4 regions of the Micromonospora sp. CA-249363 genome follow, and region 2 is predicted to be linked to each of the others. Evidence: riboswitches for the same ligand, from Rfam matches in the RefSeq annotation. Region 2 holds a riboswitch; each other region holds the start of a gene.
What was found. Region 2 has a riboswitch for cyclic di-AMP ahead of ACQPZK_RS02755 (coiled-coil domain-containing protein). Riboswitches for the same ligand answer to the same signal wherever they lie in the genome.
Positions count from the first base shown of each region.

Region 1: linked by a shared signal. The riboswitch ahead of ACQPZK_RS00415 (NlpC/P60 family protein) and the one ahead of ACQPZK_RS02755 (coiled-coil domain-containing protein) in region 2 are both predicted to bind cyclic di-AMP.
Region 3: linked by a shared signal. The riboswitch ahead of ACQPZK_RS10155 (C39 family peptidase) and the one ahead of ACQPZK_RS02755 (coiled-coil domain-containing protein) in region 2 are both predicted to bind cyclic di-AMP.
Region 4: linked by a shared signal. The riboswitch ahead of ACQPZK_RS23870 (coiled-coil domain-containing protein) and the one ahead of ACQPZK_RS02755 (coiled-coil domain-containing protein) in region 2 are both predicted to bind cyclic di-AMP.

Region 1 is NZ_CP192020.1:87,809-91,199, reverse strand. Features, by position in the region: gene dcd (dCTP deaminase) at 1-433, shown strand, start outside; gene ACQPZK_RS00415 (NlpC/P60 family protein) at 487-1,527, opposite strand; cyclic di-AMP (ydaO/yuaA leader) riboswitch at 1,540-1,674, opposite strand; gene ACQPZK_RS00410 (N-acetylmuramoyl-L-alanine amidase) at 1,910-3,391, shown strand, end outside.
Region 2 is NZ_CP192020.1:576,162-579,552, reverse strand. Features, by position in the region: gene ACQPZK_RS02760 (YibE/F family protein) at 1-1,175, shown strand, start outside; cyclic di-AMP (ydaO/yuaA leader) riboswitch at 1,342-1,472, shown strand; gene ACQPZK_RS02755 (coiled-coil domain-containing protein) at 1,477-2,499, shown strand; gene ACQPZK_RS02750 (carbonic anhydrase) at 2,558-3,280, opposite strand.
Region 3 is NZ_CP192020.1:2,204,053-2,207,443, forward strand. Features, by position in the region: gene ACQPZK_RS10150 (hypothetical protein) at 1-618, shown strand, start outside; cyclic di-AMP (ydaO/yuaA leader) riboswitch at 904-1,044, shown strand; gene ACQPZK_RS10155 (C39 family peptidase) at 1,277-2,125, shown strand; gene ACQPZK_RS10160 (alpha/beta fold hydrolase) at 2,260-3,006, shown strand; gene ACQPZK_RS10165 (CDP-glycerol glycerophosphotransferase family protein) at 3,011-3,391, opposite strand, start outside.
Region 4 is NZ_CP192020.1:5,379,332-5,382,722, forward strand. Features, by position in the region: gene ACQPZK_RS23860 (HelD family protein) at 1-1, shown strand, start outside; gene ACQPZK_RS23865 (cation diffusion facilitator family transporter) at 109-1,026, shown strand; cyclic di-AMP (ydaO/yuaA leader) riboswitch at 1,139-1,270, shown strand; gene ACQPZK_RS23870 (coiled-coil domain-containing protein) at 1,276-2,343, shown strand; gene ACQPZK_RS23875 (hypothetical protein) at 2,436-2,963, shown strand; gene ACQPZK_RS23880 (SRPBCC family protein) at 3,167-3,391, opposite strand, start outside.

The sequences.
Region 1 (3,391 bases), 490 kb from region 2:
CCACATCGACCCGGCGATGCAGCAGGACGACCTGACCTCGGTGGTCGAGGTGCCCGACGGCGAGCCGTTCGTGCTGCACCCGGGGGAGTTCGTGCTCGCCTCGACGCTGGAGGTGATCTCGCTCGGCGACCAGCTCGCCGGCCGACTGGAGGGCAAGAGCTCACTGGGCCGCCTCGGCCTGCTCACCCACTCCACCGCCGGGTTCATCGACCCGGGCTTCTCGGGGCACGTCACGCTGGAGCTGTCCAACGTGGCGAACCTGCCGATCACCCTCTGGCCGGGTATGAAGATCGGTCAGCTCTGCATCTTCCGGCTCTCGTCGCCGGCCGAGCACCCGTACGGCTCGGTGGTCTACGGGTCGCGTTACCAGGGTCAGCGGGGGCCGACGCCGAGTCGCTCCTGGCAGAACTGGCGCGCCTGGCCGACGCGCTAGGGGACGACGAGGGCCCGCCGCGAGCGATCGCGACGGGCCCTGAATGCGTCCGGTCAGCCCGGACGGCCGTAACTGTGGATGGGCCCGTCGTCGACCTTCTTCATCTTGACGGGCACACCGGCCTGGGAGGCGTGCACCACCCAGCCGTTGCCGACGTACATGCCGACGTGGTGGATGTCGGAGTAGTAAAAGACCAGGTCACCCGGGCGCAGGTCGCCCTTGCTGACGTTCCTGGTCACCCGGCTCTGCGCGGCGGCGTTGTGCGGCAGTGACACACCGGCCTTCGCCCAGGCGGCCAGCATCAGCCCGGAGCAGTCGTACGACTCCGGCCCCTCGGCGCCCCACACGTACGGCTTGCCGATCTGGGCACAGGCGAACTTGACCGCGATGCCGGCGCCGCCTCCGGGGTAGCTGGCCGGGCAGGGCGCCGGACGCAGCGGACCGCCGCCGCCGTTGCCGTACACCTTGAGGCGCAGCTTCTGCAGCCGGTCGATCTCCTCGTTGATCTGCTTCTTCTTCGCCGCCAACTGGGCCTCGGTGCGGGTCAGCTGGGCCACCATCTCGTCCAGCGGGGCCTTCTGCCGGGCCAGCTCGTTGCGCAGGTCCGCGACCTGACGGACGTCCTCCTGCTGGTTGTGGGCGAAGCGGTCGAGCATTTCGAGCTGACCGACCATCTCGCTGGGCGACCGGCTGCCGAGCATCGTGTTGACGGTCGACAGGTTCTCACCCATGTACGCGCGGACGGCCAGTGCGCTGACCTTGTCCATCGCGGCGTCGACCTGACGCTCCAGCGGCGCGATGCGGGCGGCGAGCGCGTCGGCCTGCTTGCGCTTGAGGGCCAGGTCGGCGCGGGTGGCGTTGTGCCGCTCGATGATCGGTTCGAGCTTGTTCCAGTCGTCGTCGATCTGGCGTTCGATCTCGGCGACGGACGGGTCGGCGTGGGCCACCGTGGCGCTGCCGGTCAGGACGACGGCGACGCCGACCAGGGCGGCGAGGGCGGTGGTGAAGCGGGACCAGCGTGGACGCGGCACGGTCGAGGTCGGGTCGGCCGGAGCCGACCGTCCGGACGACGGCCGCGGGGCTTGGAGGGCCACCGGGTTCCGTACTCCTTCTTCCTGACCGCCTACCGGGTTAGCTGACGGGTTCGGGCGGGAAGTGGGCGCCCTACCGCAGGGACTGCGGATTCACCCCGGGAACGTGGGTCCCCGGCTCGCTCGCGAGCGACTCGGCGGTGTCGGTCCGTTACCGCCCGGGGTGGGCAGACCTGCTACCGGGCCGACGAATGACCAGAGTAGAGACGGCCGTTACCGATCCGCAACCCGTGCGGCCGTGACACTCCGTACCGATTGGGGCGGGCCATCGAGCGGATGTGAAGGATTCTTTCCGCACGTTTCGAAACATGGAAAGGTATTGACGCAAGCCGCCAGGCAGCGCGAAGGTGACCGCACCGATACCCGTTCACATGTAGGGGGTTCGATGAAACGTCCGATCCTGCTCGCCATCGCGCTCGTCACCGCCGTGGCGGCCGTACCGTTGCCCTCCGGCCCGGCCTCCGCGGCCCCCGCCGCCGACCGCCAGCAGCAGTACGCCGCCGCGGCCACCGAGTACGGCGTGCCGGTCGACGTACTGCTCGGCGTCTCCTACCTGGAGTCGCGCTGGGACAGCAACGCCGGCACGCCGAGCACCAGCGGTGGCTACGGCCCGATGCACCTGACCGATGCCCGCCACGTGACCGCCCTACCCGGGCGCGGCCACCACGACTCCCCGGGAGAGGACCCGCGCGGCGACGGTTCCCGTCGTGCTCTGACACCCGCGCCCGCCAGCGAGAACGCGCCACCCACCGCCGCGCTGCAGACCGTGGACGCCGCCGCCGCGCTGACCGGCGCCACCGTCGAGGCGCTGCGCACCGACCCGACGACGAACCTCCGGGGCGGCGCCGCGCTGCTGGCCGCGTACCAACGGGAGATCGGCGCCCCGGTCGGAGTCGGCACCGACCCGGCCACCTGGTACGGCGCGGTGGCCCGCTATGCCGGCGCGGACAGCGCCGATGCCGCGGCGGCCTTCGCCGACGAGGTCTTCACCACGATCGGCGCCGGCGAGACGCGGGTGACCGACGACGGCCAGCGGGTCACGCTCCCGGCCCGAGCGGTACGACCCGAGCGGTCCTGGCTCGACCGGCTGGGACTGCGGCGACTCGCCCGCCCGGACGGGTTGGAGTGCCCCCGCACCGTGTCCTGTGAGTGGATCCCCGCCCCCTACGCGGCGTTCGGCGACGGCGACTACGGCAACCACGACCTGTCCGACCGGCCCGCGCGGCAGAAGATCGAGTACATCGTCATCCACGACACCGAGGCGAGTTGGGCGACCACCCTGCAACTCGTCCGAGACCCGACCTACGTGAGCTGGCACTACTCGCTGCGCTCGGTGGACGGCCACATCGCCCAGCACGTCCGCACCAAGGACGTCGCCTGGCACGCCGGCAACTGGTACGTCAACGCCAAGGCGATCGGGCTCGAACACGAGGGCTTCGCCGCGCAGGGCACCTGGTACACGGAGGCGATGTATCGGACCTCGGCGAAGCTTGTCCGGCATCTCGCCCTGCGCCTGGGCATCCCGCTGGACCGCCAGCACATCATCGGCCACGACAACGTGCCCGGCACCACCGCATCGACGGTCCGCGGGATGCACTGGGACCCGGGGCCGTACTGGGACTGGACGCACTACTTCGACCTGCTGCACGCCCCACGGCTGGACACCGGCACCCCGGCCACCGGGCTGGTCCGGATCGACCCCGACTACGCGACCAACCAGCCGGCGTTCACCGGATGCGTCACCCCGGGGACGCCGTGCGCGCCACGCGGCTCCTCGTCGGTGGTGCTACGCAGCGCGCCGTCGGCGGACGCGCCGCTGGTCAACGACATCGCGCTACGCCCCGACGGCACGCCGAACACGATGGAC
Region 2 (3,391 bases):
GGGTGGTGACCGAACCGTGCCCGCCCTCGGCAAGCCCGGAGGGCTCGCCGACCAGCGGGCCGTGCGGCACCGTGGACGTACTCCTCGACGACGGGCCGCGCGCCGACCAGCGGGTGAGCACGCCCGTCCCCGCCGGGCCGGGTGCGCCGCGGGTCGAGGTGGGCGACGACGTCGTCCTGGTCGAGCTGGCCGACCCGACCGATCCCGCCACCAGCACCTGGAACATCGCGGAGCACCAACGCGGGACGCCGCTGGTGTGGCTCGTGGTCGTCTTCGCCGCCGCCATCATCGCGTTCGGCCGGTGGCGGGGCCTGGCCGCGCTCGCGGGCCTGGCCGCCAGTTTCGCCATCCTGCTCACCTTCGTGCTACCGGCCATCGGCGCGGGCCGGTCCCCACTGCTGGTGGCGGTGGTCGGCGCGGCCCTGATCATGTTCGTGGTGCTCTACCTGACACACGGAGTTACCGCGCAGACCTCCGTCGCGGTCCTCGGCACCCTGGGCAGCCTGGTGCTCACCGGCGTGCTGGCGACCATCGCCACGGCCACCACCCAGCTCACCGGCTTCGGCAGCGAGGACGCCACCACTCTCTCGATGTTCCAGACCAATGTGGACCTGCGTGGCCTGCTGCTCGCCGGGATCATCATCGGCTCACTCGGGGTACTCGACGACGTGACCGTCACCCAGGCCGCCACCGTCACCGAGCTGGCCAACGCCAATCCCGGGCTGAGTCGACGGCAGCTCTACCGGGCGGCCACCCGGGTCGGCCGGGCGCACATCGCCTCCACGGTCAACACCATCGTGCTGGCGTACGCGGGCGCGTCACTGCCGCTGCTGCTCCTGCTCACCGCCGACTCGCGCCCCATCGGGCAGATCCTGACCAGCGAGTTCCTCGCACAGGAGATCGTCCGCAGCGCGGTCGCCACGCTCGGCCTGATCGCCGCCGTACCCCTGACCACCGGGTTGGCCGCAGTGGTGACCGCGGCGGGATCGACGGCCATGCCCGACGCGGACGCCTCGCCACCGCGCCCCCGCGCGGACCGCACGGAGGCGTTGGCCGCTCTCAGTTCCCCGCCAACGGGTCGGGCCGACGGGCCCGACCCGCAGCGGGACGCACCCCCATCCACCGCCACCACCGGGTGGCCAGAGCCGAACAGGAGCACGGATACGGCATGGTGACACTCCTCAGCGTGACCGGATCGGGCACCCGCCCTGAGAACCGCGTCACTGGTCACTCAACGCCATGGCGAAATGACGCTTTTAGTCGGCATCAGGACGTAGCTCAGGCGGTGGACTCTCGGGTAACCTCGCTGCCGGTCACCGACGAAGGCGCGCAGCGGCGCCTGCGGTGCCACCGCCCAATCGCCAACCGGCGAGCCGGGGACCCAGGTACGTGGGGTGAATCCGCGACAGCGGTAGGGGCCACTTCCGCCCCGAACCCGTCAGCTAACCCGGTCGGCGGTCGACGGAAGGGAAGATTGTGACGGCACCCCTACGCCGCTGGTTGACACCCGTGGTGGCCGTGCTTGCTGCGCTGACCGTGCTCGCCGGGCCCCTCCCGGCCCACGCCGCCCCGACGCCCCCCACACCCTCCGGGCACGAGGAGGACGGCGACGAGCCCAAGCTGCTCACCGACGTCATCGAGCAGACCAACCGGGACTACGTGGCGGCCAAGTCCAAACTGGACAAGTCGAAGAAGCGGCAGCTCGAACTGGCGGTGGAGGTCGACCGGGCCAAGGCGGACCTGGCCGCGCTGGCCCCGCAGGTCGCGCAGATCGCCGCTCAGTCGTACCGGACCGGACGGGTCGGCGCGATAGCGATGCTGCTGGAGAGCGACGCCCCCGACTCGTTCGTCCAGCGGGCCGCGGCGCTCGACGAGATGAACATGGTCAACGAGAAGAAGCTCGCCGAGGTCAACGCGGTGAAGGCCCGCGCCGAGCAGGCGAAGCTGGCGCTCGACGCGGAGGTACGCGAGCAGCAGAAGCAGACCGCGCTGATGGCGAAGGACAAGCGGGACGCGGACAAGGCGCTCGCGCTGGTCGGCGGTAAGGGCTTCACCGGCGGTCTGGTCGACGCCACCTCGCCGGTCGCCCGGATCGGCCCGGGTCGCACCGCCGACGGTGACTGGAAGCCCCAGTCGTGCAGCGAGAAGGACCCGACCACCTCCGGCTGCGTCACGCCGCGCACGCTGCACGCGTACAAGGAGGTCAAGCGGGCCGGGTTCAACCGGTTCGTGGGCTGCCACCGCAACGGTGGACCGTACGAGCACCCGAAGGGCCGCGCCTGTGACTGGTCGTTGCAGAAGAGCGGCTTCAGCCCGTGGCACAACAACGACACCCGGATGTACGGCAACAACGTGGCCGCGTTCCTCATCCGTAACGCCGACCGGCTCGGCATCTACTACGTGATCTGGAACAGGCAGATCTGGTTCCCGGCGACCGGCTGGAAGTCGTACAGCGGGCCGTCGAACCACACCGACCACGTGCACATGTCGCTGCTCTGATCCGACGCCCAGCAGTGCGAGGGCCGTCCCGCCGTCCGGCGGGGCGGCCCTCGGCGGGTCAGACGGCGGCGGTCGCGGCCGGGTCGCCCGAGGGCTCGTCGCCCGTGGCGGCGCCGGCGGGTACGGGGGTCACGGGTCGCACCACCCCGGCGGCGAGCCGGTACGACATGCCCACCACCGCGCACCGCCCCCGCGCCACCTCGTCGGCCAGCACGGGCGACTGCCCGAGCAGCGTCTCGACGGTCTGTGCGATGTGGATGTCGACGATGCCGTCGATGTCGTCCACGCCCTCGGCGGTGGCTCGTCGGAGGCTGGGCAGCACCGCGTCGACCACCGCCGGAAGATGTCCCGGGGGCGCGACGCCGGTGGCGGCCGATTCGCGGGCCGCCTGCACCGCGCCGCAGGAGTCGTGGCCGAGCACCACCACCAGCGGAGTGCCGAGGACGGCCACCGCGTACTCGACGCTGCCCAGCACCTCGGGCCCGATGGTGTGCCCCGCCGTGCGGACGACGAAGAGGTCGCCCAGCCCGCGGTCGAAGATGATCTCGGCGGCCAGGCGGGAGTCGGAGCAGCCGACGATCACTGCGAAGGGGTGCTGCCCGTCCGCCACGGCGGCCCGGTGCCCAGCATCCTGGTTGGGGTGGCGCGGCTCTCCGGCGACGAAGCGACGGTTGCCGGAGAGAAGCTCGGCGTACGCTCGGGCCGGCTCCGTCGTGATCGACGCTCGATCGGCGGCCCGCTGCGTGCCCGGCTGCCCGCCGGGCGTACCGGAACGGCTCATCCCCGCACCTCGTCTCCACGCGTTTGACCTGCTCAACGGCCTTTTCAGCCGGGCCGGCGGTGGGCGCTGGCTCGCGCTCAACGGTCACACGCACCGCAAGATGCGTCAAGA
Region 3 (3,391 bases), 1.6 Mb from region 2:
CCCACCGCCCGTGAGGTGGCCGTCGCCGAGATCGCCGACCTGCGCCGGTACGCCGAGGAGGTGGCCGTGGCCGCCGCCCGGGCGGCGCGGACCGCCCGAAGACTGCGCGCTGACTGGCTGGTCGCTCAGGAAGAGGCGCAGCGGGCCTGGACGGCGTACGACGAGGCGGACATCGCGGCCCGCCGGGTCGCCACCGCCGGGGCGCTGCCGACACCGCGTACCCCGCACACTCCCGCCGAGTACGCGGCCCGGGAGCGCTACCTGCACCGTGCCGCCATGGCGGCGCACTGGCGGGGAGAGTTGACCATGGCTCAGCTCGCCGACGTGTTCGGGCACCGGCGCGGCTGGGACCCCCGCCGGCACCCGGTCGAGCAGGAGACGCTGCTCATCCGGGCGATCCGTGACACGAGGCTGGCCGAGCACCGGACGGCCGTCGAGCGGGAGCGGTCGACCTGGCGGGACGCCGAGATGGCCGCCGAGTCGGCGCGCGCCCTCGCCGAGGAGGCGTACGCGGCGGCGGTCCGGTCGCGGCCGACTCCGGCGCTCGCACGGCGCACGGCGATGCGGCCATCGCCCACGGCCGTCGTGGCACGCTGGCGTCCGGCCCGGGCCGGTTGAGCCCGATCTGTTATGTGAGGCGGGTCACCGGCAGGGGAATTCGGGCGATCGGCATCATCGGCGGCCATTGTGCCCGCGATTGTGGCGGCGTTGTCGACGGCCTGTCCGGTTGTCGCCCACAGGTGCCGCCGGAACCGGTTGTCCCATCGAGTCACGTCATCGTCAAGACGCGCAGAAATTGCTGGGCCGAATGATGTTTACGCAGGTCGGCACGGCTTGGCAGAGGCCATACCGACCAGTACTGTCGTCCCGTCCGGTGCGGTTACCGATCGCAGGAGGCGACGCCGCGCCGACCCGCTCAATCGTGATCAACGAACCGGGGACCCACAGTAAGTCCGGGGTGAATCCGCGAGCCACGGCCCGCGGTAGGGCGATCTTCCCGCCCGAATCCGTCAGCTAACCCGGTAGGCGGTGACGGAAGGAGTTCCATCCTCGTGCAGCACCCCTCGCCCCCCTCTTTGTTCCTCCGCCTCCACGGCGACGCGGTGTCCCCGCTCATCCGCCTCGTGACGGTGAGCTGACCCCCGGGTCACCGCCCCTTCCCGCCCGGCCGCGCCGGGCGCTCCCCTGAGCGGTTCATCATCCGCGGGCCTCCGCCCGTGCGCTGACGCCTGCCCGGATGCCGGTCGAGCCCGGTGTGCCGCTCTCCCTGTGAACCGTGGAGGACCTCGTGAAGCACACCCTGCAGCGCCAGCTCCGTCGCCTCGCGACCGAGCGTCCGTACCAGATCGTCGCCGCCTCCGCCGCGGCCCTCGCGATCGCCACCACCACCGGTGCCCTGGTCGCCGGCGCCGACGACGCCCCCGCCGGCCCGCGCACCCCGACCACGGTCGCCGAGATGCGCAGTGACACCGTCGCCTCCCGTGGCGAGCTGCGGTCCGCGGCCCCGTCGGCGAGCGTCGCACCGAGCACCGCCGCCCCGGCCACCAGCGCCGCGTCCCCCGCCGCGAAGGCCACGAGGAACCCGGACGTCACCCGGAAGCCGACGCCGCCCAAGCCGCCCGCGACGAAGGTGCTCGACTACGACTACGAGGCGCAGAACACCTACTACAACTGCGGCCCGGCGGCCACCCGCAACGCGCTCAGCGCCAGCGGCATCGACCGTACGCAGGAGGAGCTCGGCGCCGAGCTGGGCACCACCGAGATGGGCACCAACTCGGCCGAGGACACCACCCGGGTGCTCAACGCCGAGGTGAAGGGCTCCCCGTACCGCACCCGGATGTTCGCGGGCGCGCCCAGCCCCGCTCAGATGGACCGTCTCCAGTCCGACGTCGTCAAGGCCATTACCGACGGCCGGGGCGTGGTGGCCAACGTCGTCGGCGACGCCACCGACACCGCCGGCGGCTGGCACTCCTACGGCGGTGGGCACTACATCGCCGTCGTCGGCTACAAGGACAACGGCCGTACCGTGCGGATCGCCGACTCGGCGAACCCGGCCGACCCGGCCTACTGGATCACCACGATCGACCTGGCGAACTGGATCGCCACCCGGGGCTACTCCGCCTGACCAAGGCGCGACATCCCACGACGCCGCGGGCGCCGTCTCCCACGAGGGGCCGGCGCCCGCGGCGTCTCCGTGTCGGGGCGCGACGCCGGTGAACGGCTCTCGTACCGGGCCGCGAACCGTGGGAGACTGCGGCCGTGGTGGATGAATCGGGTGGTCAAGCCGGCCGTGAGCCGATCCTGTTGCTGCTGCACGGCATGGGGGCGACGGGTGACGTGTGGCTGCCCTGGGCGCCACTACTGGAGCAACACTGGCCCGGCCGGTGGCTGGCGCCCGATCTCGCCGGTCACGGCTGGTCGGCGCCGCTGTCGTCGTACTCCTTCGAGGGTTTTGCCCAGCGGGTCGCCCAGGGCCTGGCCTCCGACGACCGCATCGTCGTGCTCGGGCACTCGCTCGGTGGCGTGGTCGGCCTGGCGCTGGCGGCCCGCGCCGCCGGCCTGCCGGTGGACGCCGTGGTGGGGTTGGGCATCAAGGCCGTCTGGTCACCGGCCGAGCTGACCCGCGCCGCGGACCTCGCCGCCCGCCCGGTGGGCTGGTTCACCAGCCGCACCGAGGCCGCCCGCCGGTATCTGCGGGTCGCCGGCCTCACCGGTCTGGTCCTCCCGGACCACCCGATGGTCGACGCCGGTCTGCGTCAGGTCGACGGCCGGTGGCGGCTCGCGATGGACGACGCCGCGTTCGGGGTCGGGGCGCCCGACCTGGCCGCGCTGCTCGCGGCGACCGACGTGCCGGTGGTGCTGGCCCGCGGGGAGCACGACCCGATGGTCACGGACGCGCAGCTCAAGGAGTACGGCGTACCGGTCGCCACGCTGCCCGGTCTCGGGCACAACGCGCACCTGGAGGATCCGGCGGCCGTGCTGGCGTTGCTGGACCCGTACCGCTGATCGATCAGGCGGCGGCGGGCGCGGGTAGTTCCCGGGCCGACGTCAGCTCGCGGCGGGCGGCGGTGAGGAACCCCTCGGCGTACGACTCGGCCGGGAAGTCGCCCAGGTACCGGCGGCGGGTGGCCCAGCGCGCGTCGGCCAGCGGATCGGTGTCCAGCAGGGCCGTGAGCACGACGTCCACGTTGGACATGTCACGCCGCAGCACGTAGCCCGAGCCGGCCAGCGGGAAGTGCTCGGTGAACCGCTCGCCCTCGCCGCCCATGTCGGTCACGGCGTACGGCTTGCCCGAGTAGAGGTAGTCGGAGATCACCCCGGAGACGTCGGAGACCAGCGCGTCCGAGCGGTTGACGCACTCGGTCAGGCTCAGCTCCCGGGCCGCCGTGCC
Region 4 (3,391 bases), 2.2 Mb from region 2:
AACAGCGCGTTGACGCTGCCCGCCGCCAGCCCTCGCTCTACACTTGCACACATAGCGATGTGAGCATACATTTGACCCGGTCCCGTGCGGCGTCGGAGGGTGGGTTTCGTGGGAGCAGGTCATGACCACCACCACGGGTCGGTCGCCAACGCCGCTCACCAGCATCGGGGACGGCTCTGGGCGGCCTTCGGACTGCTCGCGACCCTGATGGTGGTCGAGGCGGTCGCCGCCTTCCACACCGGCTCGCTGGCCCTGCTGTCCGACGCCGGGCACATGTTCACCGACGTGCTCGGCATCGGGATGGCGCTCGCCGCGATCACGGCCACCCGACGCGCCACCGGCGACCCGCAGCGCACCTTCGGGCTCTACCGGCTCGAAGTGCTCGCCGCGCTGGCCAACGCCGTCCTTCTCTCCGGCGTGGCGGTCTACGTGGTGATCGAGGCGATCGGCCGGTTCGGCGACCCGCACGAGGTGCTGACCGGTCCGATGCTCACGGTGGCCGTCCTCGGCCTGCTCGCGAACGTGATCGCGTTCTGGCTGCTGCGCGCTGGCGCCCGGGAGAGCATCAACCTTCAGGGCGCCTACCTGGAGGTGCTGGGCGACCTGCTCGGCTCGCTCGGCGTGATCGGCGCGGCGCTGCTCATCGCGGTCACCGACTGGTGGTGGGCCGACCCACTGGTCGCGGTCGCCATCGGCGTGTTCATCCTGCCGCGCACCTGGCGGCTGGGGCGCGCCGCCGTCCGCATCCTCGTGCAGGCCGCCCCGGAGCATCTCCAGGTCACCGCCGTGCACGACCGACTGGCCGCGGTGCCCGGAGTGGTCGAGGTGCACGACCTGCACGTCTGGACGCTCACCTCGGGCATGGAGGTGGCCTCCGCGCACCTGACCATGGCGCCCGGCGCGGAGGTCGGCGCGGTGCTCACCGCGGCGCGTACCGCCCTGCGGGACGACTTCCGCATCGAGCACGCCACGCTACAGATCGAACCCGGGGCCGCTCCGGGGGTCTGCGGTTCCGTCGAGTGGTGAGCGTCATCCTCCGTCACAACGCACGCACCGTCCGTCACATCGGCTGCACAGACCCCACCAGCACCGGTAGGCTCTGTCCCGGCCACCACCCGGCGGCGCCTCCCGGCGCCGGTGGCGGCCGTCGCCTAATCGCCCGACAGGGCGAACCGGGGAACCATGTTCCTGGGGTGCATCCGCGTCAGCGGTAGGGATCTTCCGTCCCGAACCCGTCAGCTAACCCGGTCGGCGGCTGACGGAAGGACATGCGTAGTGGCACCAGCACGACCACCCGCCGCCCGGCTGGCGGCACTGATCGTCATGATGGTCACCCTCGGCGTCGCGCTTCCGGTCGGCGCCGCCACCGCCGCTCCCCCCGGCGGCCTGCGGGCCGCCGCGGCACCCGACGGCGACGAGGAGGGTGGCACCCCGGCGCTACGGGCCCAGCTCGAGGCCGCGAGCAAGGGCTACCTGGACGCGAAGCGCGCGCTGGACACCTCCGTCCAGCGGCAGCAGCAGCTCGCGGTCAAGCTCAAGACCACCGAGGCCGAGATGACCGTACGCAACGGCAAGGTCGGCGAGATCGCCGGCGTCGCGTACCGCACCGGTCGGCTCAGCACCGTCTCGGCCCTGCTCAACAGCAACACCCCGGAAGGGTTCATGGACCGAGCGGCCGCCCTCGACGTGGTGGCCGCCAACGAGGACCGGGTGCTGCGCGACCTGCACGTCATCCGGGACGAGGCGAACCGCACCCGCGTCGCCCTGGACGGCGAGATCCGCGAGCAGCGCAAGCAGGTCGAGGTGATGGCCAAGCGCAAGGAGCAGGCCGAGCGGGCCCTGACCGTCGCCAACGACAAGGCACGCGCCACCGCCGCCGACACCAGCTCCAACCGTGGCACCTCCACCGCCAACGCCACGCCCGCCCCTCGCAACTCCGACGGCTCCTGGCCGTCCGAGTCGTGCAGCATCAACGACCCCACCCCGGCCAGCGGCTGCATCACCCCCCGCACCCTGCACGCGCTCAACCAGGCCAAGGCCGCCGGCTTCACCCGGTACGTCTCCTGTCACCGCAACGGCGGCTCGGGCGAGCACCCCAAGGGCCGGGCGTGCGACTTCGCCGCGCAGAAGGGTGGCTTCGGCGGGGTCGCCTCCGGGGGCGACAAGACGTACGGCAACAACCTGGCCGCGTACTTCATCCGCAACGCCGACCGGCTCGCGGTGCTCTACGTGATCTGGTTCAAACAGATCTGGCTGCCCAGCAGCGGCTGGAAGTCGTACAGCGGAGGGAACGGCGACCCCTCCAGCGACCACACCAACCACGTGCACCTGTCGGTGTACTGACCCGGCCGACGTCCGGGGTACGTCAGCGGGCGTACCCCGGACGTCGTCGACGGTCGGACGACGACGCCGGGACGGGCCGGGAGCATTCGGGTATGCCGCGAATCGCGCCCACCACCCGCAAGGCCCTGCTCACCCTGCACCTGGTCACGTCCCTCGGTTGGCTCGGGGCCGACCTGGTGCTGCTCACCCTCGGCATCGCGGCACAGCGCGGCGCTGATCCGGCCGTGGTCTACCCGGTCGCCGGGCTCGTCGGCACCGTGCTGTTCGCGCCGCTGAGCGTGCTCGTGTGGCTTGTCGGCGTCGCCAGCGCGCTGCTCACCCCCTGGGGGCTGCTGCGCTATCGGTGGGTGGTGATCAAGCTCGTGATCACGACGGTGATGGTCGGGCTGGTGCTGTTCCTGCTCACCCCGAACCTGCGACACGCCGGCGCGCTGGGCGCCGCGCTACCCGCGCGGGACCGCGCCGACCTGGTGATCGCACCCGCGGTGTCGACCAGCCTCATGATCATCGCGACGGTGCTGTCGACCTACAAGCCCTGGGGACGCCGGTCTCCGCGACCTCTCCGCCAGCGCGACTCTCCGCCTGCGCCTCGGCCTGCGGGTCGTCCGAGCCGCCGGTAGCGGGACAAGGGCCTGGTCGCAGCTGTCCGCCCGCAGCGGAAGGGGTGCGCGGACACCCTTTGCTCTGCTTCCACCGAGGCGACACCGAGGGCGCTCACGTGTTGCCTCGGTGGAAGCAGAGCAAAGGACGAACCGCACGTGCCGGCCACCCGCCCGGCGGCGTCGGCGTCGCGCCGATCAGCCACCCGGAACGGGCGCTGGGCTCAGGGCGCGGCGGTGTCGAGGGCCGCGCCGAGACGAGCGGCCAGGGCGAGGTGGGCGGCGCGGGCCTGACGGAAGGCGTACCGGAACAGGGGTGTCGGCGCACGCAGGGTGATGTCGACGTCGATGCGGACCAGACCGTCGGGCTCGGCGCGCAGCCGGGTGTGGTTGCGGACGGTGGTCGCGGGCCACTGGCGGGCCACGGTGACGATCTCGTCGGGCTCGCT